One region of the Nocardioides nanhaiensis genome, then DNA from elsewhere that is predicted to be linked to it. Evidence: predicted binding sites of a transcription regulator. Region 1 holds the regulator's gene; the other holds the start of a gene.
What was found. The regulator HrcA, encoded in region 1, represses chaperone genes, less so after heat shock. The targets are predictions, from matches to a motif close to TTGGCACTCGNNNNNNNCGAGTGCCAA.

Region 1 (14,272 bases):
TGGAGAGGTCGGAGTCGCTGACGCCGAGGTGCTCGCGCAGGAACGCGAAGTCGGTGCTGTTGGAACGACTGAGCAGCGCCATGGCCGCCAGTCGCTTGGGGGCGGTGAGGGTGGGGTCGAGGCCGTGCAGGGCCGAGGTCTGCTCGGTGCCGCTCATGCAGCGTCCAGCCGGGCGCGGGTGCGGGCGGCGGCCCGTGCGTAGCTGCGCTCGTACCAGACGAGGGAGGGGATCACGACGACGAAGACGAAGATCGCCGCAGCCCAGACCGTGCTCGTCCTGGCGATGAGCAGCGCGCCGCCCGCGATGGCGAGGTTGGCGGCCATGAAGCCGTAGAAGGGGCGGGCGAGCTCGGGCGGGACCTTGCCCGCGGGCATCGTGCCGCGGTACCGGCGATACCAGACGATGAAGCCGAGCTCGAGGCCGACGAGCGCGAAGACGACCACCAGGCGCACCGGTGTCGACTCGATGGCGAAGCTCATGGTGAGGGCCGCGGCCCAGAGAGCCACGGAGACCGGGTACCAGGCGGGCGTGGGCGGGTAGTCGATCCACGGGGCCGCCTCGGCGCGCTCGGCGGCGCGCAGCGACTCCCGCAGCTGGGTGTGCTCTGTGTTTTCCATGATGGAAACCGTACGCTTCACTTTCCAGTGTCGCAAGTGGAAAGCCCGGATCCGGGGAAACTGGGTGGAGGGGTGAGCCGGCCTGGTGCGAGGATCGGGAGGTGTCTCACGTGCTCTCGGTGAACGTCGGACGCCCACGCCCCGCGTCGTGGGTCACGATCGGCCGCACCGCCATCGACAAGACGCCGGCGACCGGTCCGGTGGGCGTGGGGCCGAGCGGCCTCGACGGCGACGAGGTGGCCAACCGCCGGCACCACGGTGGCCCCGACAAGGCGGTCTACGCCTTCCAGCGCGAGGACCTCGACCACTGGGGCGACCTGCTCGGCGTCGAGCTGCCCGACGGCCAGGTGGGGGAGAACCTCACCACCTCGGGCCTGGAGGTCAACGACGCCGAGATCGGTGAGCGCTGGCGCATCGGCGACGGCGAGGACGCCGTCCTGCTCGAGGTGACGATGTTCCGCACCCCGTGCGCCACGTTCGCCGCCTGGATGCGCGAGACCGGCCACGACCACCGCGCCTGGCTGCGCCGCTTCGCCGAGGTCGGCAGGCCCGGTGCTTACCTGCGCGTGCTGGCGCCCGGCACGGTGCGTGCCGGCGACCCCGTGACGGTCGTGCACCGTCCCGGCACCGGTCGCACGGTGGCCTCCTGGTTCCGCGAGGTCCACCCGGTCGTGCAGAAGTGACTCCCACGAGGATGCTCGCCCGCCTGGTCCCCGAGGACCCGGCCGTGCGCCGGATGGCGCTGGCGACCCTCGTCAACACCTCCGGCCGCGGCATCTACTACACGCTGAGCGCGCTGTACTTCACCCGGATCGTCGGCTTCAGCGTCGTCGAGGTGGGGCTGGGCCTCTCGATCGCCGCGGCGGTGGCGCTGGGTGCCGGGGTCCCGATCGGGCACCTGGCCGACAGGCGCGGGCCGCGCGAGGTGCAGATCTGGCTCGTCTCGGCCATCGCGGCGCTGAGCGCCGCCTACCTGCTGGTCGAGACCTGGTGGCAGTTCGTGGTGCTCTCGGTCCTCGTCGCGGTGCTCGACCGCGGGTCGGGCGCGGTGCGGGCCGCGATGATCGCCGGGCTCGTGCAGGGCGCGGACCGGGCCGCCACCAAGGCCTATCTCCGCTCGATCACCAACGTCGGCATGACACTCGGCTCGGGCGTGGCGGCCCTGGCGCTGGTCGCCGACACCCGCGCCGCGTACCTGACCGTGCTCTACCTCGACGGCGCCACCTACGTGGTGACCGCGCTGCTGCTGCGCGGGCTGCCGCACCTGCCGCCCGTGCCCGCCGACCAGGCCAGCGGGATGCTCACCGCGCTGCGTGATCGGCCGTTCATGGCGGTCGTGCTGGTCAGCTCGGTGCTGACGATGCACTACTGGATCCTCGAGATCGCGGTGCCCCTGTGGGTGGTGGAGCACACCAGCGCGCCGCGCGCGCTCGTGGCGGCGCTGATGGTCGTCAACACCCTGGCCGTCGTCGGTCTGCAGGTCGCTGTCGCGCGCCGGGTGACGACGGTGCCGGGGGCCGTGCGCGCCACCGTGCTCTCCGGCGTGCTGTTCCTGGTCGCCTGCGCCGTCTACGGCCTCAGCGGCTCACCCGGACCGGCGGTGGCGACGCTGCTGCTCGTGGTGGCGACGGCGGTCGCCGTCGGCGGTGAGCTCACCCAGGCCGCCGCCTCCTTCGTGCTCTCCTTCGAGCTGCCGCCGGACCATGCGATGGGGCAGTACCAGGGTGCGTGGGGGTTGGGCTTCGCGATCAGCTCGCTGCTGGCCCCCACGGCGATGGCGCTGCTGCCGCTGCGGCACGGCCTCGCGGGCTGGCTGGTGCTCGGCGGGCTGCTGGCGGCCGCCGCGCTGGCGACGGGTCCCGCGGTGCGCTGGGCCGCGCGATCGCGGCCGCACGTCGGCGCGGGGACGCCCCTATCGGCGTCATGACCGAGTGATCTAGGTTACTGGCCAGCAACCTGCCCGTCTCGGACGTCCCCAGGGGGAGCGAACCCACCGTGCCCGTCAATCACGACACCACCTTCGTCGACAACCTGACCCAGAACGTCGCGGTGCTCTTCCACGAGCGCGTCGCCTCCTCGCCCCAGAGCGAGGCCTACCGCTACCCCCGGGGTGAGGCGTGGGAGTCGGTCACCTGGAAGCAGGCCGGCGACCTCGTCGACCGGCTGGCCGCCGGTCTGCTCTCGCTGGGCCTGGAGCCCGAGCAGCGCGTGGGCATCGCCTCCGGCACGCGGTACGAGTGGATCCTGGCCGACCTGGCCATCATGTGCGCCGCGGGCGCCACCACCACCGTGTACCCGACCACCAACAGCGACGACGTCGCCTACATCCTCAGCGACTCCGAGTGCCGCGTGGTCTTCGCCGAGGACGACGAGCAGCTGGCCAAGCTGGCCGAGCACCAGGGCGACCTGCCGCAGCTGGGCACGATCGTCACCTTCGACGGCACCGCCGACGGCGAGCGCGTCATCACCATGGACGACCTCGCCGCGCGTGGTGACGCCTACCTGGCCGAGCACCCCGGCGTCATCGAGCGCACCGCGCAGAGCATCCCGCCCGAGCAGCTGGCCACGCTCATCTACACCTCGGGCACCACCGGTCGCCCCAAGGGCGTGCGGTTGCTCCACAAGTCGTGGGTCTACGAGGGCGCCGCCATCAAGGTGCAGAACATCCTCGACGAGAGCGACCTGCAGTTCCTGTGGCTGCCCATGGCGCACTCCTTCGGCAAGGTGCTGCTCTCCGCGCAGCTGGCCTGCGGCTTCGCCACCGCCATCGACGGCCGGGTCGAGAAGATCGTCGACAACCTGGGCATCGTGAAGCCGACGTTCATGGGCGCGGCGCCGCGCATCTTCGAGAAGGCCCACGCGCGCATCGTGATGATGCAGCAGGCCGAGGGCGGTGCGAAGGAGAAGCTGTTCAACCAGGCGTTCAAGGTCGGCACCGAGGTCGACCGCCGCAAGCGCGCCGGCCAGTCGGTCCCGCTGGGCCTCAAGCTGCAGCACGGGCTCTTCGACAAGCTGGTCTTCAGCAAGGTCCGTGACCGCTTCGGCGGACGCGTGCGCTTCTTCATCTCCGGCTCGGCGGCGCTCAACGCCGAGATCGCCGACTGGTTCCACGCGGCCGGGATCCTCATCCTCGAGGGCTACGGCATGACCGAGAACGCTGCCGGCGCCACGGTCAACCACCCCGAGGACTACAAGATGGGCACGGTGGGCCCCGCGCTGCCGGGCACCGAGGTCAAGATCGGCGAGAACGACGAGGTCATGCTGCGCGGCCCCCACGTGATGGCGGGTTACCACAACCTCCCGGAGGAGACCGCCAAGACGCTCACCGAGGACGGCTGGCTGCACACCGGCGACAAGGGCAGCCTCGACGCCGACGGCTTCCTGACCATCACCGGCCGGATCAAGGACCTCTTCAAGACCTCCGGTGGCAAGTACATCGCCCCCTCGGCCATCGAGTCGAAGTTCAAGGCGCTGTGTCCCTACGCCAGCCAGTTCATGGTCTTCGGCAACGACCGCAACTTCGTCGTCGCCCTGGTGACCCTCGACCCCGACGCGATGGCGTCGTGGGCCGAGGAGAACGGCATGGCCGGCAAGGACTACACCGAGATCGTCCGCTCCGAGAAGGTGCAGGAGATGGTGGGCGGCTACATCGAGGAGCTCAACGGTCGCCTGAACCGCTGGGAGACCATCAAGAAGTGGGAGATCCTCGACCACGACCTGACCATCGAGTCCGGCGAGCTGACCCCCTCGATGAAGGTCAAGCGCAACGTGGTGGAGGCCAACAACTCCGACAAGATCGCCGCCTTCTACGGCTGAGACGGCTCTGACGGCCCGCACAACGCGGGCACAGCCGGCGCACAGGGTCGGTGGGCACGGTGGTCGCATGACCACCACACCCACCGGCCCTGTGCCGTTCTCGCACGAGCCCGCCGACCCTGCCGACCACGCCGAGCACACCGACCACGACGAGCACCGCGAGGGGCTCGACCACGACCTGCCGGCCATGCAGGCTCGCGGCATGGTGCGCACCCCCGGCCGCCCGTGGGCGCGCCGAGGGCTGCTGGGGCTGGTGGGCGGTCTGGGCGCCGCGGCGCTGGTGGGCTGCGCGAGCGACTCCTCCTCCAGCGGCGCGACCTCGACGACGACCGGCGCCGGCTCCGGACCGGGCGGCGCTCCGCCGGAGGGGGGTCCCGGAGGTGCTGGCGGGGGAGGGATGTCGGTCTCGCAGGCCGACCTCGACGACGGCGACGTGCCCGAGGAGACGGCGGGGCCCTACCCCGGCGACGGCAGCAACGGGGTCAACGTGCTGACCGAGTCCGGCATCGTGCGCAGCGACCTGACCCGCAGCTTCGGCGATGCCTCCGGCGTGGCGGAGGGCGTGCCGCTGCAGATCCGGCTGCGCGTCTACGACAACACCGCCGACGGCATGACGCCGTACGCGGGTGCGGCCGTCTACCTGTGGCACTGCGACCGCGAGGGCCGCTACTCGCTGTACTCGGAGGGGGTCGAGGAGGAGAACTACCTGCGCGGCGTGCAGGAGGTGGCGCAGGACGGCACGATCACCTTCACCAGCATCTTCCCGGCCTGCTACAGCGGCCGCTGGCCGCACCTGCACTTCGAGGTCTACGGCTCGCTGGACGACGCCACGGCCGCCGGCACCAAGCTGCGCACCTCCCAGATCGCCTTCCCCGAGGAGGTCTGCCGCACGGTCTACGACACCGCCGAGGGCTACGAGGCCTCCCAGGGCAACCTGGACGGCGTCAGCCTGGACTCCGACGGCATCTTCAGCGACGGCTACTCGTTGCAGATGGGCACCGTGACCGGGTCGGTGGCGCAGGGCTACGAGCTGGCCATCAACGTGCCGGTCTGAGGTGGCCGGTGTGAGGATGGGGCGTGCCCTCCACCCTCCCGCCCGGCGACCCGGTTCCCGACGACGGCGCACTGCCGACGGCGGCGCTGCAGGAGCTGGGGGACCGCCCCTTCGGCCTCTACCTGCACGTCCCGTTCTGCTCGGTGCGCTGCGGCTACTGCGACTTCAACACCTACACCGCCACCGAGCTCGGCCCGGGTGTCTCGCGCGGTGACTGGGCGGGCACCGCCGGCGCCGAGGTGCGGTTGGCGCGCCGCGTGCTGGGTGAGGCGCAGCTGCCGGTGCGGACGGTCTTCGTGGGCGGCGGCACGCCCACGCTGCTCGCGCCGGCCGACCTGGGGGCCGTGCTCGCCGTCGCCCGGGAGGAGTTCGGTCTCGCGCCCGACGCCGAGGTGACCACGGAGTCCAACCCCGACTCGGTGACGCCCGAGAGCCTGGTGCAGCTGCGCGAGGCCGGCTTCACCCGGGTCTCGTTCGGCATGCAGAGCGCCGTGGGTCACGTGCTGCGGGTGCTCGACCGCACGCACGACCCCGAGCGCGTGCCGCGGGCCGTGGCCTGGGCACGGGAGGCCGGGTTCGAGCAGGTCAGCCTCGACCTGATCTACGGCACGCCGGGGGAGTCGGCCACCGACTGGGAGTCCAGTCTCGACGCCGCGCTGGCCTGCGAGCCCGACCACGTCTCGGCCTACGCCCTGATCGTCGAGGAGGGCACCGCGCTGGCGCGGCAGGTGCGCAGCGGCGTGGTGCCGGCGCCCGACGACGACGACCTGGCCGACAAGTACCTGGCGGCCGAGGAGCGGCTGAGCGCCGCGGGGCTGGGCTGGTACGAGGTCTCCAACTGGGCCCGCGACGCCGCCGGTGGTGCCGCCCGGTGTCGTCACAACGAGGGCTACTGGCGCGGGGCGGACTGGTGGGGCGTGGGCCCCGGCGCGCACTCGCACGTGAGCGGGGTGCGGTGGTGGAACCGCAAGCACCCGGCCGCGTGGACCGGTCGGCTGGTCGAGGGGCTCTCGCCGGCGCTGGCGCGCGAGGTGCTCGACGACGAGACGCGGCGCGTCGAGCGGGTGCTGCTGGAGCTGCGGCTGCGCGAGGGCCTGCCGCTCGCGACGCTCGACGACGCCGGTCGGGCCGCGGTGCCCGAGCAGGTGCGCCGCGGGCTCGCCGTCGTCGAGGGCTCGGGCGATCAGGAGCGCCTGGTGCTCACCCTCGAGGGTCGGCTGCTGGCCGACGCCGTCGTCCGCGACCTCGTGTAGCAGCGGCCGCCCGTCAGGAGCCCTCGGCGGTCACGAAGTCGATCAGCTCCTCGACGCGCCCGAGCAGCGCGGGCTCGAGGTCGCCGAACGAGGAGACCTTGCCCAGGATGTGCTGCCACGCGCGGGCGATGTCGGTCTGCGTGCGGTGCGGCCAGCCCAGGTGCTGGCACACGCCGCGCTTCCACTCGATCGAGCGGGGGATCGTGGGCCAGGCCCGCAGCCCGAGCCGGTCGGGCTTGACGGCCTGCCACACGTCGATGAACGGGTGCCCCACGATCAGCACGTGCTTGCCCACCTCGGAGCGCGCGATGCCCTGCGCGATCCGGCTCTCCTTCGAGCCGGCCACCAGGTGGTCGACGAGCACGCCCACGCGGCGCTGCGGCCCGGGACGGAAGTCGCGCAGGTGGTCGGCCAGGTCGTCCACGCCGCCGAGGTACTCCACGACGACGCCCTCGATGCGCAGGTCGTCGCCCCAGACCTTCTCGACCAGCTCGGCGTCGTGGCGGCCCTCGACGAAGATCCGGCTCTGCCGCGCCACCCGCGCCTTCGCGCCGTGCACGGCCACCGAGCCGGACGCCGTGCGGGTCGGCCGTGCCGAGGCGGCCCCCGCACGGACCGGGCGGGTCAGGATCACGGGGCGACCCTCCACCAGGAAGCCCGGCCCGAGCGGGAAGGTGCGGCGCCGGCCGCGGCGGTCCTCGAGGGTGAGCGTGTCGAGGTCCCGGTCGACCGCCACGATCTCCCCGCACCAGTCGGTGGTGACCTCCTCGACCACCGTGCCGATCTGGGCAGGGGCCTCGGTGGCGCGGCCGCGGGCGGGCTTGCGCCAGTCGCCGGCGAGGACGTCGGATCCGTAGCGGTCGGTCACGCTGCCCGACGGTAGGAGGCCGGACGGCGCAACGGGTCGCGACACACCGCGGCGAGGTCGTCTGTCGCCGGGGTCACGGTCGGTCAGGCCGAGGAGTCGTCCTGACCGACCGAGTCGCCGTCGGACTCCTCGGACTCCATCTCGTCGGCGGTCTTGCCGCCGTCGAGCAGACCCTCGACCGTCTCGCGGTCCTCCAGCCCCTCGGCCAGCGGGTTGTCCTCGCCGGGCACGAGGTCCTCGGGCAGCTGGTCGTCGGAGATGCCGAGGCCCTCGTCGGTGGCGTCGTTCCCGGCGTGGCTCTTCTCGTGCTCCTGCTCGCTCATGCCCGGGCGGTACCCCCGCGACGACGCTCTCAGACCATCGGCAGCCGCTTCTCGCCGCGCGACAGGTGGGCGTAGCCGCGGTTGACCGCGTGCACCAGGTGCTCGGCCGGGTAGGGCCAGGTGGTCGCCTCCAGCGCCTGCGAGGCCGGCACGCCGCGCGCGGCGAGGTCGCGCACGGTCTGGGCGACGACGCCGATGGCGTTGCGCTGCTCCTCGACGAAGTCGCGGTCCACCGGCGCCCCGTGCCCGGGCACCACGGTCGAGGTCGACGTCAACAGACCGAGCACGATGTCGAGCGAGTGCGGCCACTCCAGGGGCCAGCAGTCCTCGCCGAAGCCCGGACCGCCGGCCACGGTGGACTCCTCCACCAGGTCGCCGGCCAGCACCAGGTCGGCGTCCGGCACCCGGACCACGAGGTCGCCCGACGTGTGGCCCCGGCCGGGGTGCACCAGCTCCACGAACCGGTCGCCGAGGTCGAGCGTGGTGGCCGAGGAGAACGTGCGCTCGGCCGCCAGCACCTCGGTGGCAAGCACCTCCTCGCGGTGGGGGTCCTCGCCCTCGGCGTAGCGCGCCTTGACCCGCTCGCCGGCCTCGAGCGTGCGGGCCGCCGCCTCCTCGTGCGCGTGCAGCGCCACGGCGGGCCAGGCCTCCCGCACGGTGGCGTTGCCGAAGGTGTGGTCGAAGTGCTCGTGGGTGTTGACCACAGCCACCACCTCGCCGCGGCCGAGCCGGCGTACGTCGTCGACGACGGCGCGGGCGGCCAGCCCGCTGGCGTGCGTGTCGACGAGCACCAGGCCCGCCTCACCCCCGACCAGCGAGACGTTGACGTCGAACCACGCGTGGCGCGCGACCCAGACCCGATCGGCGACCTCGGTGAACATCTGGTCAGCCTAGGTGGGACCGGCCCTGCTGCCGGCGCGGGCTCACACCCACCCCAGGATCCCGGAGGACTGGGCCCCCGTCAGCAGAGCCCGGCGTGCAGCGTGGCCCGCAGCAGCTCGGCGAGGTCGTGGGGGTCGCGGGCCGGGCGGGGGAAGTCCAGGTGGGTCAGGTGGGCGCCCTCGGGGTCGACCCAGGTCAGGTCGAGGCCGGTGGCGTCCAGGTCGGCGAGGCTGACGCCGACGACGTCGGTCAACCGCGTGCCGGTGCGGGTGGCGACGGCCTGGCGCAGCTCCTGCTGGTGGGCGCCGTTGGCGTGCTCGACCGAGCGCTGCAGGAAACCGCGGTTCAGGCTCTGTCCAGGGGCGGAGAAGTGCTCGACGGGCACCCGCACCTGGGTGCCGCGAGGCGCTCCCTCGCGACCGAGCAGCACCACGTTGACGACGAGCACGACCACCTCGCGCGGCTCGGTGCAGCACGGGCACTCGGCGCGGCCGCGCCACTCGAGGCGGCCGGTGAGGGTGAGCCGAGCGGCGCGGTCGGCGGAACCGGGCGATCCCAACCCGCTCTCGAGGGTCAGCAGGGCGCTGCGCCGGCCGCGCGCCGCCAGCGCGAGGGCGGAGCCCGCGGGGCAGGAGAAGGTCGGCTCGCCGTCGAGGTCCTGCATGCCGAGGTCCGCGCCGTCGGCCAGCACGTCGTCGACGCCGTCGACGACCAGCTGCACGTCGGCGGGGCAGGCCAGCACGCTGCGGGCGGCGGTCGCCAGACGGTGCTCGTCGGCGCGCGCCAGGGTCTGCTGCGGGATCGAGTGCTCGACGGTCATGGTCACCTCGGGGGTCGACGAGGTCCTCGGGATCGAGGACCAGGTTGGCTTAGGCAAGCCTAACCTACGCGTTGCCCGGTCGGGAAGGCTCCGGCCACGTGACGCCCGCCGCAGGTTCGGCGGCGACCGTGCCGGGCGAGTAGTCTTGGCACTCTGAACAGGCGAGTGCCAACAGGTGCCCGCGCAGCCGGGTAGTCGACGAGCCGGGAGGTGGGAGCGTGCAGGAGGAGCGGCGCCTGGCCGTGCTCCGGGCCATCGTGGAGGACTACGTCGCGACCGAGGAACCCGTGGGCTCCCGGGCCCTGGTCGAGCGCCACGGCCTCGGGGTCTCCCCGGCGACGGTGCGCAACGACATGGCCGCCCTCGAGGACGAGGGCTACATCACCCAGCCCCACACCAGCGCCGGCCGGGTCCCCACCGACAAGGGCTACCGGCTCTTCGTCGACCGCCTCACCACCGTCAAGCCGATGAGCACCGCCGAGAAGAGGGCGATCAGCACCTTCCTGGAGGGGGCGGTCGACCTCGACGACGTCGTGGGCCGCTCGGTGCGCCTGCTCTCGCAGCTGACCCGGCAGGTGGCGGTGGTGCAGTACCCCACGCTCTCGCGCTCCACCGTGCGCCACGTCGAGCTGGTCGCCCTCGCGCCCAACCGTCTGCTGCTCGTCCTGATCCTCAGCACCGGGCGGGTCGAGCAGCGCGTCGTCGAGCTGGCCGAGGACCTCGGCGACGACGACCTCGCGGCGCTGCGGCGCCGGGTCAACGGCATCGCCACGGGCGCGCAGATCTCGGTGGCCGTGGCGGTGCTGCGCGATCTGGCCGAGGACCCCCACGCCGAGGCGACCACCCGCGTCGTGGTCGAGACCCTGGCCGAGGCGATGAGCGACCACCGCTCCGACGAGCGGCTGGTGGTGGGCGGCGCCGCCAACCTGGCCCGCTACGGCGACAGCTTCGACTCCGCGGTGCGTCCGCTGCTGGAGGCCATCGAGGAGCACGTGGTGCTGCTGCGCCTGCTGGGCGAGGCCACGACCGGTGGTCTGGTCACGGTGCGCATCGGCGCCGAGGGCCCCGTGGAGCAGCTCTCCTCCACCAGCGTGGTCACCACCGGCTACGGCCCGCACGACGACGCGCTGGCCACCCTGGGCGTCGTCGGCCCCACCCGCATGGACTACCCCGGCACCATGGCTGCGGTGCGTGCCGTGGCCCGCTACGTCTCCCGCATCCTCGACGAGGCCTGAGGGCCTCCCGACCGGAATCGAAGGACCCTTCTGTGCCCCAGGACCTGTACGACCTGCTCGGCGTGACCCGCGAGGCGGAGGCCGACGAGATCAAGAAGGCCTACCGCAAGCTGGCGCGCCAGCTGCACCCGGACGTGAACCCGGACCCCGCCACCCAGGAGCGCTTCAAGGAGGTCTCGGCCGCCTACGAGGTGCTCTCGGACCCGCAGAAGCGGGCCGCCTACGACCGTGGCGGCAACCCCTTCGGCGCCGGCGGAGCCGACTTCGGCCAGGGCGCGGGGTTCTCGTTCACCGACATCATGGACGCCTTCTTCGGCGGCCAGGGCCCGGGTGGCGGTGGCGGTGGCCGGGGGCCCCGCTCACGGGTGCGCCGGGGCCAGGACGCCCTGATCCGTCTCGAGATCTCGCTGGCCGAGGCCGCGTTCGGCGTCTCGCGCGAGATCAAGGTCGACACGGCCGTGCTCTGCTCCACCTGCGGGGGCGACGGCGCCGCACCGGGCAGCCGTCCGGTGCCGTGCGAGACCTGCCACGGCCAGGGCGAGGTCGCCCACGTGCAGCGCTCGTTCCTCGGCGAGATCCGCACCCTGCGTCCCTGCGCGGCCTGCCGCGGGTTCGGCTCGATCATCCCCGACCCCTGCCGCGAGTGCGCGGGTGACGGCCGCGTGCGCTCGCGCCGCACGCTCACGGTCAAGATCCCCGCCGGCGTCGACAACGGCACCCGGGTGCAGCTCACCGAGCAGGGCGAGGTCGGCCCGGGTGGCGGCCCGGCCGGCGACCTGTACGTGGAGATCCACGTGGCCGCGCACGAGGTCTTCACCCGACGCGGCAACGACCTGCTGTGCACCGTGACGGTGCCCATGACGGCCGCCGCGCTCGGCACCACCATCGAGCTGCCCACGTTGGAGGCCGACGTCGAGAGCGGCGCCGGCTCGGGCGTCGAGACCTCCTTCGAGCTCGAGGTGCGACCCGGCACCCAGTCGGGCACCGAGACGGTGCTGCGCGGGCGCGGCGTCCCCGGTCTGCGCGGCGGGCGCGGTGACCTGCTGGTCACCGTGGCGGTCGAGACGCCGACCCGCCTCGACGCCCGCCAGGAGGAGCTGTTGCGCGAGCTGGCCGGGCTGCGCGAGGAGGAGTCGCCCACCGGGCAGGTCAAGCCCGGTCAGAAGTCGGTCTTCGGCCGGCTGCGCGACGCCTTCAACCCGCACTGAGGCACGGATCCGGTGAGGGGGCGCGTCCGGTGAGCCTGCCCGTGCACCTGGTGCCCGACCTCGCCGGCGTCGCCCCCGGGCGGACTGTGCTCGTGGAGGGCGACGAGGCCCACCACGCCGTCGCGGTGCGCCGGATGCGCGTGGGGGAGCAGCTGCAGCTGACCGAGGGTCGGGGCACGGTGGTCACCGGCGAGGTGGCCGAGACCGGCAAGCGACGGCTGCTGGTGCGGGCCCTCGAGGTGCGCACCGAGCCCGAGCCGCAGCCGCGCCTCGTGGTCGTGCAGGCGCTGCCCAAGGGTGATCGCGGCGAGCTCGCCGTCGAGGTGCTCACCGAGGTGGGTGTGGCCGAGGTCGTGCCGTGGGCCGCGGCGCGCTCGGTGGCGGTGTGGCGCGGCGAGCGGGTGGCCAAGGGGCTGGCCCGCTGGCGCGCCACGGCCCGCGAGGCCGCGAAGCAGGCCCGGCGCCCCTGGCACCCGCAGGTGGCCGACCTCGCCACCACCGAGGACGTGCTGGCCCGGGTGGCGGCGGCAACGCTGGCCCTGGTGCTGCACGAGGACGCCACGGTCGGGCTGGCCGGCCTGGCACTGCCCGCCGAGGGCGAGGTGCTCCTCGTGGTGGGTCCCGAGGGCGGCCTGGCCGAGGCGGAGCTGGCGGCGCTGCGCGACGCCGGCGCACAGGTGGTGCGGCTCGGCGCGGAGGTGCTGCGCACCAGCACCGCCGGCCTGGCCGCCGCCGCCGCGCTGCTGGCGCGGACACCGCGCTGGGGCGCGGCCGGCGAGCCCCTACCCTGACGGCCGTGCCTGCCGAGGAGACCGCCCCCGCCGCCCCTGCGACCCCAGCGACGCCTGACACCGCGCAGGTGCTGCACACCCACCGCGACGGCGACGTGACCGTGCTGGAGCTGCACCGCCCCGAGCGTCGCAACGCGCTCGACCTGGCCCTGTGCCGCGCCCTGCACGACGCCGCCGCCGGCGCCGTCGAGGACGGCGCCCGGGTGCTGGTGATCACCGGGCACGGCACCGCCTTCTGCGCGGGTGCCGACCTCGGCGGCGTCTACGGCGAGGAGTTCCTGGAGGCGCTCTACGGGATGCTGCACGGCCTGACCCGGCTGCCCGTCCCGGTGATCGCGGCGGTCAACGGCCCCGCGATCGGGGCGGGCACCCAGCTCGCGATCGCCTCGGACCTGCGCGTGGCCGACGAGACCGCGCGCTTCGCCGTCCCGACCCCCCGCAACGGCATGGCCGTGGACGCCTGGACGATGCGGATGCTGGCCCATCTGGCCGGCGGCGGGGTCGCCCGGCGCCTCATGGTCGCCGCCGACACCCTGACCCGCGACGAGGCCCTCCAGCACGGGCTCGTCGACCGCACCGGCACGCTGGAGGACGCGCTGGCGTGGGCGCACGAGATCGCGGCGCTCGCACCGCTCAGCCTCGCGCACAACAAGGCCGTGCTGAGCGCGATGGTCGACACCGCGCACGACGCCGCCACCCAGGCCTCCTTCGACGCGTGCTGGGCCAGCGAGGACGTGCGCGAGGCAGCCGCCGCGCGCGCCGAGAAGCGCACGCCGGTCTTCCGCGGTCGCTGAGCCGGCCCGGTCGCGCCGGGCGCGTCGGCGGCTACTCGACGACGATCGTGCGGGTGTCCTCGGCCGGCCCGAACCCCTCGGTGCCGGCGGTGGGGTCGTCGGTCATCGCGGCGAAGGTGTACTCGCCCGGCTCGAGCCCCGAGACGTCGACCTCGGCCTCCCAGGGGTACAGCCCGTCGATCCAGCCCTCGGCCGTGGTGAAGCCGTCGAGCACGACCTCCTCGCCGCGCCGCACCTGCCAGGGGATGGTGGCCTCGAAGGAGCTGCCGACGCCCGTGGCGGTGAAGCTGCCGCTGACCGTCGTGCCCTCGGCGGGGTCGCTGACGCTCACCAGGTTGAGGACGTCGAGCTCGGGGGCGCTGCGCAGGCCGTTCTCGGTGGGGACGCCGAACAGCGTGGTGGGGGCGCCGTCGAGCGTCGCGAAGACCCGCACCCGGGCCTGGGCGATGCCGGAGACGGTGTACACGACCGCCTGGGCGGCGGTGCGGGCCTCGCGGGCGCTCATGCCGGCCGGTCGCGCGACCAGGCTGTCGTCGGCCAGCTCGAGGGTCACCTGCGCCTGGTCGCCCGTGCCGTCCAGGCTGGTGCCGGCCAGCCCGGCGGCGGTCGG
Region 2 (14,272 bases), on a different contig from region 1:
GCACTCCGCAGGTGGTGGGGGCTTGGGCCACTGTGGCTCGTGGGTGCCGAGGTAGTCGCGGACGATGGTCATCCCGGTCTGGAACTCCCACTCGTAGGCACCCGGCCCGATGCGCCGGTAGGTGACGGCGCCGTGGGTCTTGAACCTGTGGTGCCGACGGCACAGCGGCGCGAGGTTGCAGGTGCAGGTCGCGCCGCCCTGCTCGAACGGCTTGAGGTGGTCGCAGTCGCAGCGGTCGGCCGGCCGGTTGCAGTGCGGGTACACACACCTCGGGTCGGTCCACCTCGACCGCCGCTTCATGCGCTTCGGGACCTCGTACTGCTCCACGTGGACCGCACCGTTGAGGTCGATCACGGGACGGATGGTGATCCTGGCGGCAGTGCCGCACCACTGGCGGATGACGTCGGCGCTGACCGGGCTCTGGGTGCCCTCCAGGCGACCCACCGTGTACCCGGCGGCGGTCAGGGCCTCCTCGGAGAGGTGCACGACCAGCTCGACCGCGCGACCTGTCTTCGCCTCGGTGACCTCGCCGGTCTCGAAGTCGAGGGCCGGCCGGTTCCTCGCCAACTCCCCCACGGCGGCGGCGCGGCGGACGTCCAGCGAGTCCTCGCACCCCGCCTTGCCGAGCGCCCTCGCCGTGTTCCCGATCGCAGCCTCGAGATCGGCAGCATCAGCCGCGTCCAGGCAACCGGCGACCTCGACGGTGCCGGCCAGCGACTCCAGGGTGCCGGCGGTGTCGGGGGTGCGGCGGGACTCGCCGATGTCGAAGAACCTGCGCTCGCGCTTCTTCTGGGCGGCTTCGGCTGCAGCAGCCGGGTCGAACCGGGCCTGGGTCTCGGCGACCAGGCGCTCCATCGCGCGCTTGCCGACCTTCCCGGCGACCACCTCGACCTGCCGGTCCACGTGCTCGGCCGCCTCAGCGGGGAGGGGCTGGGTGAGGTCGGCGAGGTCGAACGCCTTCCACACCGGCACCTGCAGCTCCTCCACGCGCCGGTAGAGACGGGGCAGGCGGTACTTCAGCTCCAGGACCCGCCCGACCAGGGTGAAGCCGGCGTCCGTGCCCATGCCCAGGGTGGAGGCGAGCTCCATGGCCGCGAACTCACTGATCACGGGGGCACCGGGGCCGGCGACGGAGAGCCAGCGGTCGCAGAACCCCTGGTCCCCCAGCTGGTCACCGAGTGCAGCCTCGAGCTCCTCGACGTCCTCGTCGGACATGACGGCGTCGGGGTCGGGCTCACCTTCCAGGTGGTCGGCGTCGAGGCGGTTGACCTTCGCCCACTCCACGATCATCCGCAGCTTCGCGACCTCGGCGCTCATCAGCTGGGTCTGCGCGGACCGCACCATGTGCAGCGCGTGCTCGCGCTCAGCACGCTCGCGCTCCTCGCGCGCGAGGACCTCGGCGAGGTCGGGAGCGGTGGTGGTCATGGGTCTACTCAAGCAGGGACCACCGACACTCATGGCCTGGTTTCGAGGGTTGTCCACCCGTCGGCGAGGAACAAGCTGGTAACAGTTTTCCTGTTCCTCAGGTGGGGTGGTTGCGGTCGGCGGATTGGTGGGGGGTCTCGGATCGAGCACGCCGGGTGTCTCGCAAGCTCGCCACCCGACTACTCGACCACCGGAGGACGCGTGCCTGCGGTGACCGACCGCGGCGCCCTCGCCGTCGTCGCTGTCGATCCGCACCACCGCCAGCCCGTCACCCGCGATACCGGCCCCAGGGGCCGACGGTCGGTGTGCCGGCTTGCTGGCGAGGTCACACCAGCGCCTCCGCCACCTCCAGGAACGGGGCAGCGACCCGCGGAGCGCCGAGGTCGAGGAGGAACAGGCCGGTGGTGACCCGCTCGAGGTGGGCCCAGGCCCAGGTGCGGTCGGGATCGACGTCGGAGGCCTCGGCGGCCAGCGAGCACCAGGAGCGCAGTCGGGCTGCGGCGTCGGGGCCGCGCAGGTGGGAGCTCCAGTCGCGCAGGGCGGCGCCGACGTCGTAGGCGGGGTCGGCGCGGAAGCCGTCGGGGTCGACGAGCACCCACCCGTCCGGCGCCCCGATCCGCGGCGAGAGCACCCGCAGCAGGTTGCCGGGGTGGGGATCGCCGTGCACGGTCACCGTCTCCCCCGCCCACCCGGCCAACCGCTCGGCGTGCGCGAGCACCACCCGCCGCAGCGACGACGACAGCGGGTGCCCGTGCCGGGCATCGAGCCGCTCCACCATCTCGGCCAGCTGGACGGCCTTGTCGTCCACCTCCACCGCGACCACCGATCCGACACCGGCCCAGGCCACACGGAGCGTGGTCACCAGCCGCAGGACGCGTTCCTCCGGAGCCGCCGAGGACCGCTCGAGCGAGTCGCCGAGCCGTTCGAGCAGCAGCGCGCGGTGCTCAGGAGCGGTGTCGTGCAGCAGCACGTACCCGCGGCCGGCCGCGGCGCTCAGCACCGGGGCGGGATCGGTGAGCTCGGGGTCGGGCAGCTCGACCTTGACCACCCGCTGCTCCCCCGCCGACGTCCGGGCCCCGACGACGTAGGCGGAGCTGCCGCCGGGCAGCGGCCGCTCCCACGTGAGCGACCACCGCTCCGCCAGCTCGACGAGCACCGCGGGCAGGTCGGCGGCCCACGCCGCACCCGCCTCGCCCAGTCGTGCCACCCGTGCCCGCACCAGCGGCTGCAGTCGCAGCGGCGCCCCGCTCACGGCGCGACGTCACCCGGGGGTCGGTCGACGTCGTGCCCGGTGGCCAGGTCGCCGCACTCCACCACCCGGGCGCCGTGCGCGACCAGGTAGGCACGGGCTCCCTCGTCGCCCTCGAGCCCGGCCAGCACGCCGCTCCAGTGGTCGCGCCCGAGCAGCACCGGGTGTCCAGGGCGACCACCGTAGGCCGCCCGCGCCAGGGACGACGGCCCCGCGCCGGCGACCAGTCGTGCCACCACCTCCGGGCCGACGTCGGGCAGGTCCACCAGGTGCACGAGTGCCGCACCGGCCGTCTCGTCATCCGCCAGCGAGCGCAGTCCGGCGGCCAACGACGCCGCCATGCCGTCCGCCCAGTCGTGCGCCTCGACCACCTCGACGTCGCCACCCTCGAGGCCGTCCAGCAGCGGCAACGCCTCGGATACGGCAGCACCCAGCACCACGCGCACCCGTGGGCAACCGCCGGCGCGCAGCACCTGCACCGACCGTGGGAGCCACGGTCCGCCGTCATCGCTCACGAGCGCCTTGGGGCGTCCCATCCGCGAGCCCGCACCGGCAGCCAGCAGCAGACCGACGACGGGCGACCCACCGAGAGCGGTGCTCACCCCGGGAAGGCCTCGAGGTAGAGCTGCTCGAGGTCGGGAGTCCAGGCTCCGGTGTAGCCGCACACGGCCACCTCGCCGCCCGTGGCGGCCACCAGGTAGCGCTCCCCCTCCTGGAAGTCGACGGCGAGCAGCAGCTGCTGCAGCACCTCGGGGGGCGCCTGCACCTCCACCTGGGTGGTGGGCTCGCCGGCGAAGAACATGCTCGGCGTCAGGGTCACCAGGCCGTCCTGCACCTCGCTCACGACGGCGTCGAAGGCCAGCGTCTGCCGCGAGAGCACCTCGGCAGCCGGCACCGCGCACCGCGCGCTCCCGACCCCGGCGGGCACCCCCAGCACCGTCGCTCGACCCGTCGGGGTCCCGGTCCCCTCGGGCTCACTGCCTCCCGGCACCGGGGACTGCACGTCGGTCGAGGGGTCGCTGGTAGGCGCTGCCGCGGGGGTCGAGCCGCCGTCGCGGTCCAGCAGCACGACGGCACCGACGCCGGCGATGAGCACCAGGGCCGCCGCCGCGACCAGCCACGTGAGCCGGCTGCGGTCGTGGACGCCGGTCTGCCGGGTCTCGGGCAGGTCGGCGAGCTGGTCCTCCCGGGCCTGCGCCAGCAGCCGGGCCACGGTCAGCTCGGGCGTCGGCTCCAGGCCTGCCGCGGGGTCGAGGCGGCGCAGCCGCTCGCGCAGGAGGGCGGCCTCCTCCGCGGAGAGCTCGGGCTGCTGGTCGGACGGGTCCTCGGACACGGGGTGCTCCTCGGTGGGTGGTGGGTGCTGCTCACCCGTCCATGTCCGGCAGGGTCACCGCCCTTACAGCCCGGGGGTCTCGACCTCTCCGGGGACGCGCTCGAGCTGCGCACGCAGCCGCGCCCTGGCGCGGTGCAGGCGCACGGAGACGGCGTTGGCGGTGATCTCGAGGACCTCGGCGATCTCGCGGGGCTCCAGCTGCTCCCACGCCCACAGGCGCAGCAGCTCGGCGTCCTGCTCGGGCAGCGCCGCGAGCGCGGTGGCCAGCTCGTCGTCGACACCGAGCACCACCTCGGGCCCCTCCTCCACCTGCGGCTGCTCCATCGACGCGGCCCGCGCGGCCAGGCGCGCCTGGCGCCGCTCACCACGCAGCGCGTTGGCGAGGCAGTTGCGCGCCACCGCGTAGGCCCACGGCAGCGGCTGCTCCGGCACGTCGTCGAGGCGCCGCCAGAGCACGAGGAGCGTCTCGGCCAGCGCGTCCTCGGCGGTGGCGGGGTCGGCACGACGCGCGAGGAAGCGTCGCAGCGGCTCGATCAGCTCGCGGGCGAGGGCGTCGAAGCGCTGGTCGGGGGCCACGCCTCCACACTCTCATCCCCCCGGTCCGGTCCCGGCCCGGACCCGGGGCCGCCACCGGTGCGGCGGCGGTTTCAGGGCACCGGGAGGTGGATAGGCTCCCCGGGTCCTGCTCTGCTCCCGGCCGACGACGGAGGTCCGCCCCATGGCCCGCTTCCCCGTGCCCGGCGAGGAGTTCGGCGACTACCAGGTGGTGCGGCAGCTCGGCCGCGGCGGCATGGGCGTGGTCTTCGCCGCCACCGACCGGGCCCTGGGCCGCACGGTGGCCCTCAAGGTGCTGCCGCCCGAGCTGGCGGGGCAGCCCGACTACCGCGAGCGGTTCGGCCGCGAGGCCGGCATCCTGGCCAGCCTCGACTCCCCGCACATCATCACGATCTTCGCCCACGGCGAGCACGACGGCTGCCTGTTCATCGCCACGCAGTACGTGGCCGGCGGCGACCTGGCCGACGCCATCAAGGCCCACGGTCCGGTGCCCCTGCGGGTCGCGGCGCGGATCGGGGCGCAGCTGGCCTCTGCCCTCGGCGACGCCCACCGCGCCGGCGTCGTGCACCGCGACATCAAGCCGCACAACGTGCTGCTGCGCCAGGTCTCCGACGACCCCTTCGCCTACCTCTGCGACTTCGGCATCGCGCAGAACGCCGAGCCCGGCCTCACCCAGGCCGGTCAGGTGGCCGGCACCTTCGCCTACCTGGCCCCCGAGCGCTGCGAGGGCCAGCCCGCCACGCCTGCCGCCGACGTTTACGCCCTGGGCTGCGTGCTGTGGACGGCGATCGCCGGCCGTGCCCCCTACGGGGGCACCGACATCCAAGTGGGCAACGCCCACCTCAGCGCCCCCGTCCCGCAGGTGGTGCCCGACTCGGCCGCGGCCACCGCCCTCAACCAGGTGCTGCAGCGCAGCATGGCCAAGAATCCCGCCGACCGCTTCCCCGACGCGCACGCCATGCGCACCGCGCTGACCCGCGTCGCGGAGCTGGCCGGCCAGCCCGGCACCCCCGCCGTCCGCCCGGTGCCCTCCTCCGACGCACCCCGTGCACCGTTCGGTGCCCTCTCCCAGCCCTCGCGACCCTCGCAGCCGAGCACGGCCGGCTACCAGCCCAGCCAGCCCTCGTTCCCCTCGAGCGCCGGCGCTCCGGTGCTGCCCCCGACGCCCTACCGGCCCGGTCCCCCGCCACCCCCGCCGCGCCGCTCGCGCACTGGCCTCCTGGTGGCCGGCGCGGTGGCCGCCGTCGTGCTGGTGGCCGGCGGCATCACGGCACTGGCCCTCAGCGGCGACGACGACGAGCGCGATCGCGCCGACGACCCCGAGACCAGCGACACCAGCGACCCGACCGACGAGCCCACCGAGGACCCGACGGCCGAGGAGCCCACGAGCCCGCCGGCCCCGACCCCTCCGCCCAGCCCGACGGCGCCGAGCACCCCGGCCGAGCCGCGCACCCGCGAGCCACGCCCCACCTACCCCGACGTGCCGGCAGCCTCGGGCATCGAGCTCTCCGTGGGCGCGGCCACCGTGCGTGCCCCGTCCGGCTGGGGCCAGATCACCCAGACCGACCTCGGCCCGCAGACCGTGGGCGCCCGCAACTACTCCGACTTCGAGGGCTACGCCTCCTCGGTGTACCTGCGCCGCACCAAGCCCCCGATCCCGCTCTCCGGTGCCACCGAGCTGCTGGAGTCGGTGGCCGAGAGCAGCATCGAGCAGTCCTCCGAGGGCGACTCGCAGGTCACCCTGCTCGGCACCACCACCATGCCCCGCGCCTGGCTCGACGGCGAGCAGGCGGTGCGGGTGCGGGCCAACTACCGCAACAACACCGACGGGCTCGACCTGGTGCAGGAGTCGTGGTTCGTGGCGCGCGGGCCCTACCTGTGGCGGATCACCTTCGAGAACAGCCTGGTCGACACCCGGGCCGAGCGTCGAGCGATCATCGACCCGATGGTCGTCGCCTGGCGCTGGCGCTGAACCACCCCTCCTCGCACCCGCTTCCAGCAGGAACGCCGAACGGCCCCGGTCCAGCAGGACCGGGGCCGTTCGGGTGGTGCAGGTGCTACGGGGTGAGGCAGGGAGCAGGACTCAGAAGTCCATGCCGCCCATGCCGCCCATGTCGCCACCGCCCGGCATGGCCGGGGCCTTCTCGGGCTTGTCGGCCACGACGGCCTCGGTGGTGAGGAAGAGCGCCGCGATGGAGGCGGCGTTCTGCAGGGCGCTGCGGGTCACCTTGGCGGGGTCGATGATGCCCTCGGCGATCATGTCGACGTACTCGCCGGTGGCCGCGTTGAGACCGAAGCCGGGCTCCAGGTTGGCGACCTTCTCGGCGATGACGCCGCCCTCGAGACCGGCGTTGACCGCGATCTGCTTGAGCGGGGCCGAGGTGGCCACGCGGACGATGTTGGCACCGGTGGCCTCGTCGCCCACCAGGTCCAGCTTCTCGAACGCGGTGGAGGCCGCCTGCACCAGGGCGACGCCGCCGCCGGCGACGATGCCCTCCTCGACGGCCGCCTTGGCGTTGCGCACGGCGTCCTCGATGCGGTGCTTGCGCTCCTTGAGCTCGACCTCGGTGGCCGCGCCGACCTTGATGACGGCCACGCCGCCGGCCAGCTTGGCGAGGCGCTCCTGGAGCTTCTCGCGGTCGTAGTCGGAGTCGGACTTCTCGATCTCGGCGCGGATCTGGTTGACCCGGCCCTCGATCTGGCCCTGGTCGCCGGCACCCTCGACGATGGTGGTCTCGTCCTTGGTGATGACGACCTTGCGGGCCTGGCCGAGCAGCTCCAGGCCGGCGGTCTCGAGCTTGAGGCCGACCTCCTCGGAGATGACCTGGCCGCCGGTGAGGATCGCGATGTCCTGCAGCATGGCCTTGCGGCGGTCACCGAAGCCGGGGGCCTTGACGGCCACGGACTTGAAGGTGCCCTTGATCTTGTTGACCACCAGGGTCGAGAGGGCCTCGCCGTCGACGTCCTCGGCGATGATCACCAGCGGCTTGCCGCTCTGGATGACCTTCTCGAGCAGCGGCAGCAGGTCCTTGACCGAGGAGATCTTGGAGTTGGCGATGAGGACGTAGGGGTCCTCGACGACGGTCTCCATGCGCTCGGGGTCGGTGACGAAGTAGGCCGAGATGTAGCCCTTGTCGAACCGCATGCCCTCGGTGAGCTCGAGGTCGAGGCCGAAGGTGTTCGACTCCTCGACGGTGATGACGCCTTCCTTGCCGACCTTGTCCATCGCCTCGGCGATGATCTCGCCGACGGTCGGGTCGGCCGCGGAGATGCTCGCGGTGGAGGCGATCTGCTCCTTGGTCTCGACGTCCTTGGCCATCGCGAGCAGCTGCTCGGAGACGGCCTCGACGGCCGCCTCGATGCCGCGCTTGAGGCCCATCGGGTTGGCACCGGCGGCCACGTTGCGCAGGCCCTCGCGGACCATCGCCTGGGCGAGCACGGTGGCGGTGGTGGTGCCGTCACCGGCGACGTCGTCGGTCTTCTTGGCGACCTCCTTGACGAGCTCGGCACCGATCTTCTCGTAGGGGTCCTCGAGCTCGATCTCCTTGGCGATGCTCACACCGTCGTTGGTGATCGTGGGGGCACCCCACTTCTTCTCGAGCACGACGTTGCGGCCCTTGGGGCCGAGAGTGACCTTCACGGCGTCGGCGAGCGTGTTCATGCCACGCTCCAGGCCGCGCCGGGCCTCCTCGTTGAACGCAATCAGCTTCGGCATAACTCCAGCGATTCCTTCGCATTGGCAGAGTTGTGGAGGGCCTGGTTCGTCGCCCGCGACGGACGATCAGGCCGAACCGGCGGACCCTTCCCGCCGTCGCTGCTGACCTCGACTCCCCGGACCCGGGGTGGGTGGCACTCTCACAGGGAGAGTGCCAATGTCATGTTTAGCACTCTCACCCTGCGAGTGCAAAGGGGGGTCAGGGCCCGGCCACCGCCGACATCGCCCTCCCGCACACCTGCGCGGCCGCCTGCTGGAGCCCCGGTGTCGCCTCGGTCTGGCCGGGCGGGGCAGCGGCGATGCACCGCAGGTACTGCTCACCCAGGGGCGCGACCAGCACCACCGCCGCCGGGATCGGCACCCCCGCGCTCTCGGGCTCGCAGGCCACCACCACGATGCCCTCGAGGAAGCGCGAGCCCGTGACCGGCACCTGCGCACACACGCTCAGCGGCACCCCACGGCCGGCGGCCACCTCGTCGTAGTTGCGCCGGCCCTCGACCGCGTCGGTGTAGCGGGTCAGCTCCACCGACCCCCGCGGGCCCTGCTGGTAGCAGGTGGGCGCAGCCGCCTCGACGTCGACGCCCCCGGGGAAGGGGTCACCCGCGGCGAGGTCGAGTGCCTCGCCCCCGCCGGTGAACCCGTCGAACCGCAGACCCGCGCACAGCGGCGCCGCCACAGGCTCCGACGTCTCCGAGGCCGTCTCCGATCCCCTCTCGGGCCCCGGCTCCGGGGCGGGCGTCTCGGAGGCCGCCCCCGCCGAGGACTCCTCGGGCCCGGCGCCCGTCCCGGGGTCCTCGGAGCCTCCGCAGCCGGTCATCAGCAGGAGCGTCACGAGGAGCACGGCGAGGGGTCGCATGCTCCGATGGTGCCCGGGACCGGTCTCCCCACACCTGCCCACACCTGCTCAGTCCCAGAGCCGTGCCCAGCTGGTCACGACGAAGCCGTCCTCGGGCACGCCGGTCATCTCCGTCACCCGCTCCACCCGGTGGGTGCCGACGGTCCAGCTCAGCAGGTGCGCCGTGGTCGCGCCCGGAGGCGCCCACTGGTAGACCAGCACGCCCTGGCCCACGCCCTCGCCCTGCCCCCAGCTCGCGACCGTGCAGCATGCGGCCGGTCGCCCCGCCTCGTCGGTCGCCTCGCCGACCAGGAGCCCGGCCGCCTCGTCACCGTTCCCGGTGGCTGCCACCAGCAGCTCCGGCTGCTCGCCCAGGAACACCTCCGCGGTGGACTCGTCGGTCGGCGCCTGCTCGAGGACCACCGTCTGCGCGGTGCCGTACGGGCCCAGCCGGCTGCGGCCGCGCGGGCTCGCCGACGGGATCGCGCGCAGCGCGTCGCCGGTGAGGTCCCTCGAGGCGCCGCCGGAGCGCCGACCGGTCCGCACGTCGACCAGGGGGCCGGCACCGGTGGACGAGCGCAGCCACAGGTCGGTGTCGCCCAGCCACTCGAGCTCGGGGACGGGGTCCACGGGGATGGAGCCCCACGTGTCGCGAGCGACGTCGTACGTCGCGATCCGGCCCACCTGCGGGAACGCTAGGTAGCGACCGGTCGGGGAGAGCATCGCGTCGTGCACCGGCAGCGCCTCGGTGGCGCCACCGCCCTGGACGTCGTAGGCGTCCAGCCGCGAGATGTCGAGCGAGCGCGGGGTGCCGTCGGGCGCGAGCAGCAGCACCCGCTCCTCGACGTCCGGGCCCTGCACCGCGAGCGCCGCCTCGGCGAACCGGATGGGCGCCTCGGCGACCGACGGCGCCTCCGCGCCGAGGTCGAACTTGTCGGGCAGCGACGGGCGGCCCTCGCGCTGCAGCGGCAGGGCGGCCGGGTCGTCCGGGCTCGCCGCCAGGAACACCCGGGTGCCGCCGATCCGGGCGTCGGGCGTGGTGCTGCCGGGCGGCGTCGTGGGTGTCTCGGACGCCGACTCGGACGGTGCGCGCGTGGGCGTGGGAGTGCCGGGCGTCAGGGCCGGCGCGGTCTCGCTCGGTCGGTCGAGCACGCTGACGCCGCCCACCACGGTGGCCACGGCCAGCGCCGCGGCGCCCGTGCTGACGACGGCGCGGCGCCGCCGGGTGCGGCGTCCGGCCCGCCAGGCGGGGACCGCCAGGTCTCGCTCGAGGGTGATCTCGTCGGCGTGGGCGCGCATCAGGTCGCGCAGCTCGTGGTCGGTCATCGCAGGTCTCCCAGCAGGTCGGCGAGCTCGGGGGCGGCCGCGCGCAGGCGGCCCAGGGCCGCGTGCGTCTGGCTCTTGACGGTGCCGGCACTGACGCCGAGCACCTCGGCGACCTCGCGCTCGGGCAGGTCCTCGTAGAAGCGCAGCACGACGACGGCCCGCTGCTTGGGCGTCAGTCCGGCCAGCGCCCGGTCGAGCGCGAGGCGGCGGTCGGAGGCGGCCGTGGGGTCGCGGGTGACGCGCTCGGCGTCGTCGACCTCGCGCACCACCTCGCGGCGGTGCTTGCGCCACCACGAGATGTTGCGGCGCACCAGCACCTGGCGCGCGTACGCCTCGGGGTGGCCGCTCTCGAGGCGTCGCCAGCGAGCCGCGACGGCGGCCAGCGCCTCCTGCACCAGGTCCTCGGCGCGGTGCCGGTCGCCGGTCAGCAGCACCGCCGTGCGCAGCAGCGCCAGCTGGCGCTCGCGCGCCCAGCGGGTGAAGGCCTCCTCGTCGTGGTCCACACCTTTCACAACGCAGCACCCACCCACGGGGTTGGCACCGCGAGCGGATTCCTCAGGAGCTGGCGAGTGTGGTGAGGACGGCGTCGGCGAACGGACCGGCCACCGCGGGCACGAGGTCGAGGTAGAGGCCGGGCTCGATCACCTCGAGCTCGGAGAGCACCCACTCCCCCTGCCACTGCACGAGGTCGACGCGGGCGTAGACGAGCTCGGTGGCCCGGTGGGCCGCCATCCGGGCCACGACCTGCTCGGCCAGCGCCGCCCTGGCGGGGTCCAGCGGCACGGCAGCGTTGCTGCCGCCGTGGCTGGGGTGCACGCGGATCTCGTCGGTGCCCTGCGCGGGCACCTTGTCCACCTGCGCGCAGGCGCTACCTGCCATCACGAACACCGAGGTCTCGCCGGTGGTGCGCACCGACTCCACCAGCGGCTGCACGAGCCACGGGCCGGGCGTGAGGGCGTCGAGGCGCTGGTCGTCGGTGCTGGCCGCCACGCACACCCCGGTGCCACTCGCACCGGTGCGCGGCTTGACGACGACGGTGCCCCAGCGGTCGATCGCCGCCTGCAGGTCGCGCACCAGCCCCTCGTCGTCGAGCAGGGCGGTGGGCACCGTGGCGATGGGGTCGGCGAGGTCGGGCAGCTCGAGCAGGTAGGCCTTGTCGGCGTTCCAGGCCAGCACCGCGGCGTCGTTGAGCAGCCGGGTGCGCTCGCCGGTCGCCCGTGCCCACGCGAGGAACTCGGGGAGCCGGCGGTGGTAGTCCCAGGTGGAGCGGACGGCGACGGCGTCGGCCGCCGCCCAGTCCACGCTCGGGTCGTCCCACGCCACCCAGCGGGCCTCGGCCCCACGCTCCGCGAAGGCGTCGACGAGGAGCTGCCCTCCGGTCTCGCCGTCAGGCAGCAGGGCGAACGTGGCCAGCAGGACCAGCGGGCGGCTCACGAGCGACGCAGGCGCTGCGCCAACCGACGCGGCACGGCGGTCACGGCGGCGCCGGCGCGCCAGGTGCTGCTGGCGCGCACGGCGGCCAGCTCGCGCTCCGCCGCCACGGCGCGGCGCTCGGCCGCGACGGCGCGGCGCTCGGCGGCGTCGACCTGGGCCTTGAGCCGCTTGCTGCGCCCGCGGGCCCGCTCGAGCGCCTTCTCGCTGGCGCGCAGGTCGCGCACGACCGCGCGGTACATCTGCTTGACGGCGAGCGCACCGTTGCGCCGCGCGAACGCCAGCTCGCGCTCGAGCTTGGCGACGCCCGCCTCGTAGTGCGCCTCGGTGGTCTGCCCACCCGCCTCGCTCACCTCGCTCACGAGGACCGCCGCCAGAACTGGCCGGCCCAGTCGATCTCCTGCAGCGGCTCGGTGATGCCGTGGGCGTCGCGGAAGTCGTGCACCGCCTGCGCGCACGCCGGCACCGCACCGTAGTCGTCGACGATCACGAAGCCGCCGGGGGCGACCTTGTCGTAGAGCGCGTCCAGGGCGTCGATGGTGGAGGAGTACATGTCGCCGTCCAGGCGCAGCACCGCGAGCTGCTCGATCGGCGCGGTGGGCAGGGTGTCGGAGAACCAGCCCTTGAGGAACTGCACCTGCTCGTCGAGCAGGTCGTAGCGGCGGAAGTTCTCCTTCACGTCGTCGACCGAGATCGCGAGGTCGTGGCGCGTGTGGTGCTGGTCGCCGGTGTCGGCGGCGTGCTTCTCGGCGTCCGGCGGCGGCAGACCCTCGAAGGAGTCGGCCACCCAGACGGTGCGGCCGGTCTCGCCGTGCGCCTTGAGGATCGCGCGCATGTAGATGCACGACCCGCCGCGCCACGCGCCGGTCTCGATCAGGTCGCCGGGCACGCCGTCCTGGATCACGGTCTCGACGCAGTGGCGCAGGTTGGCCATCCGGGCCAGACCGATCATCGACTCGGCGTCGACCGGCCAGTCGGCGCCCACCTTGCGGCGCTCGGCGTCGAACTCACCGGTCTCGACCATCCGGATGTCGCGCTCCTTCATCTGCGCGCGCAGCATCTCCCACAGGTAGGACTCGTAGGAACGGCCGCCCAGCTGCACCGTCACGTTGCGGCCCTCGAAGCCGTAACGGGTGAGCACCTTGGCCATCAGGTCCAGGTACAGGTCGGTGGCGGGCTGGGCGCTCGGCTGGGTGTCGGGCTGGGTGGCTGGCACCCGCGCAGACTACCGAGGGCGGGCCGTTCCGGCAGGGTCAGGCCGACTCGGGCGCGTGGTGCCCGAACGGCACGGCGTCGCGGGCACCGAGCGCGGCCAGCACCGAGGGCAGCAGCGCCTTGGCCGTGCGCTTGTAGCCGAGCGCGGAGGGGTGGAAGCGGTCGAGGCTGAACATCTCGTCGGGGTTGGTGATGAAGAAGGGCCCCACCACGGCCGCGAGGTCGACGGCGTAGGCGCCCAGCGGCAGCACGGCGGCCCGTTGGGCGGCGGCCAGCTGGCGCGAGGCGCGCGACCCGAGCGCGCGCAGCGGCTGCGGCACCGGCGTCAGGGCACCGAGGTCGGGGCAGGTGCCGACCACGACGGTGGCGCCGCGCTCCTGCAGCGTGGTGACGACGGCCGCCAGGTCGCGCGCCGACTCGGCGACCGGCACGCGGTGGGTCACGTCGTTGCCGCCCACCACCACGACGGCGACGTCGGGCCGGTAGCCCGGCTCGAGGGTGGCGAGCTGGTCGGCGAGCATGCTGGTCTCGGCGCCCACCACGGCCACGGTGCGCAGTCGCACCGCACGCTGCAGCCGCTTGCCGGTGCCCTTGGCCAGCCGAGCGCCGAGGGTCTCGCGCGGCTGCTCGGCGCCCAGGCCCGCGGCCACCGAGTCGCCCACCAGCAGCAGCTCGACCGGGTCGCCGAAACGCTTCTTGTACGTCTTGTCGGCGCGCGGCGCCTGCTCGCCGTGCGGCTGACCGATGACGGCGCGGGCCGCCGCCGCCTGACGGCGCAGCACCTCGCGCCCGCCCAGGGCGGCGCCGGCGGCGAGAGCACCGGTCACGGCGCCCGTCGTCGCGACGGCGGAGAGCAGACGTCGTCCCATGCTGCCGGTTACATCACCCGCGCCTGAACCGCGGACCAACCGCGGCACCGGCCGCGGCACCGCGGGGGTGAACAGCAGGCGTCAGCCCCCGGCGACCGCTGGGATCACCGAGACCTGGGCGCCCTCCGGCGTCGGGGTCTCCAGGTTCTCCAGGAACCGCACGTCCTCGTTGCCCACGTAGACGTTGACGAAGCGGCGCAGCGCGCCGTTGTCGTCGAGCACCCGCGCCCGGATGCCCGGGTAGCTGGCGTCGAGGTCGTCCAGCACCTCGGCCAGGGTCGCACCCGTGGCGCTGACCTCGGACTCGCCACCGGTGTAG

Region 2: groL (chaperonin GroEL) is a predicted target of HrcA. The motif match lies at 8,409-8,435, and genes of this name have one in related genera.

The regions. Positions count from the first base shown of each region.
Region 1 covers NZ_BAABIM010000004.1:42,209-56,480, reverse strand. The annotation lists gene ABD948_RS17345 (transcriptional regulator) at 1-157, opposite strand, end outside; gene ABD948_RS17340 (hypothetical protein) at 154-618, opposite strand; gene ABD948_RS17335 (MOSC domain-containing protein) at 720-1,301, shown strand; gene ABD948_RS17330 (MFS transporter) at 1,313-2,545, shown strand; gene ABD948_RS17325 (AMP-dependent synthetase/ligase) at 2,614-4,434, shown strand; gene ABD948_RS17320 (dioxygenase family protein) at 4,502-5,488, shown strand; gene hemW (radical SAM family heme chaperone HemW) at 5,512-6,741, shown strand; gene ABD948_RS17310 (DUF3097 domain-containing protein) at 6,755-7,609, opposite strand; gene ABD948_RS17305 (hypothetical protein) at 7,693-7,932, opposite strand; gene ABD948_RS17300 (MBL fold metallo-hydrolase) at 7,962-8,813, opposite strand; gene ABD948_RS17295 (hypothetical protein) at 8,894-9,634, opposite strand; gene hrcA (heat-inducible transcriptional repressor HrcA) at 9,853-10,869, shown strand; gene dnaJ (molecular chaperone DnaJ) at 10,902-12,077, shown strand; gene ABD948_RS17280 (16S rRNA (uracil(1498)-N(3))-methyltransferase) at 12,107-12,868, shown strand; gene ABD948_RS17275 (enoyl-CoA hydratase) at 12,874-13,662, shown strand; gene ABD948_RS17270 (Gmad2 immunoglobulin-like domain-containing protein) at 13,694-14,272, opposite strand, start outside.
Region 2 covers NZ_BAABIM010000001.1:880,839-895,110, reverse strand. The annotation lists gene ABD948_RS04290 (HNH endonuclease signature motif containing protein) at 1-1,425, opposite strand, end outside; gene ABD948_RS04285 (aminoglycoside phosphotransferase family protein) at 1,751-2,677, opposite strand; gene ABD948_RS04280 (nucleotidyltransferase family protein) at 2,674-3,276, opposite strand; gene ABD948_RS04275 (hypothetical protein) at 3,273-4,007, opposite strand; gene ABD948_RS04270 (RNA polymerase sigma factor) at 4,071-4,583, opposite strand; gene ABD948_RS04265 (serine/threonine-protein kinase) at 4,726-6,534, shown strand; gene groL (chaperonin GroEL) at 6,646-8,277, opposite strand; gene ABD948_RS04255 (hypothetical protein) at 8,477-9,133, opposite strand; gene ABD948_RS04250 (hypothetical protein) at 9,182-10,438, opposite strand; gene ABD948_RS04245 (SigE family RNA polymerase sigma factor) at 10,435-10,941, opposite strand; gene ABD948_RS04240 (ATP-grasp domain-containing protein) at 10,994-11,872, opposite strand; gene ABD948_RS04235 (hypothetical protein) at 11,869-12,231, opposite strand; gene ABD948_RS04230 (TylF/MycF family methyltransferase) at 12,228-13,085, opposite strand; gene ABD948_RS04225 (SGNH/GDSL hydrolase family protein) at 13,123-13,953, opposite strand; gene ABD948_RS04220 (MoaD/ThiS family protein) at 14,035-14,272, opposite strand, start outside.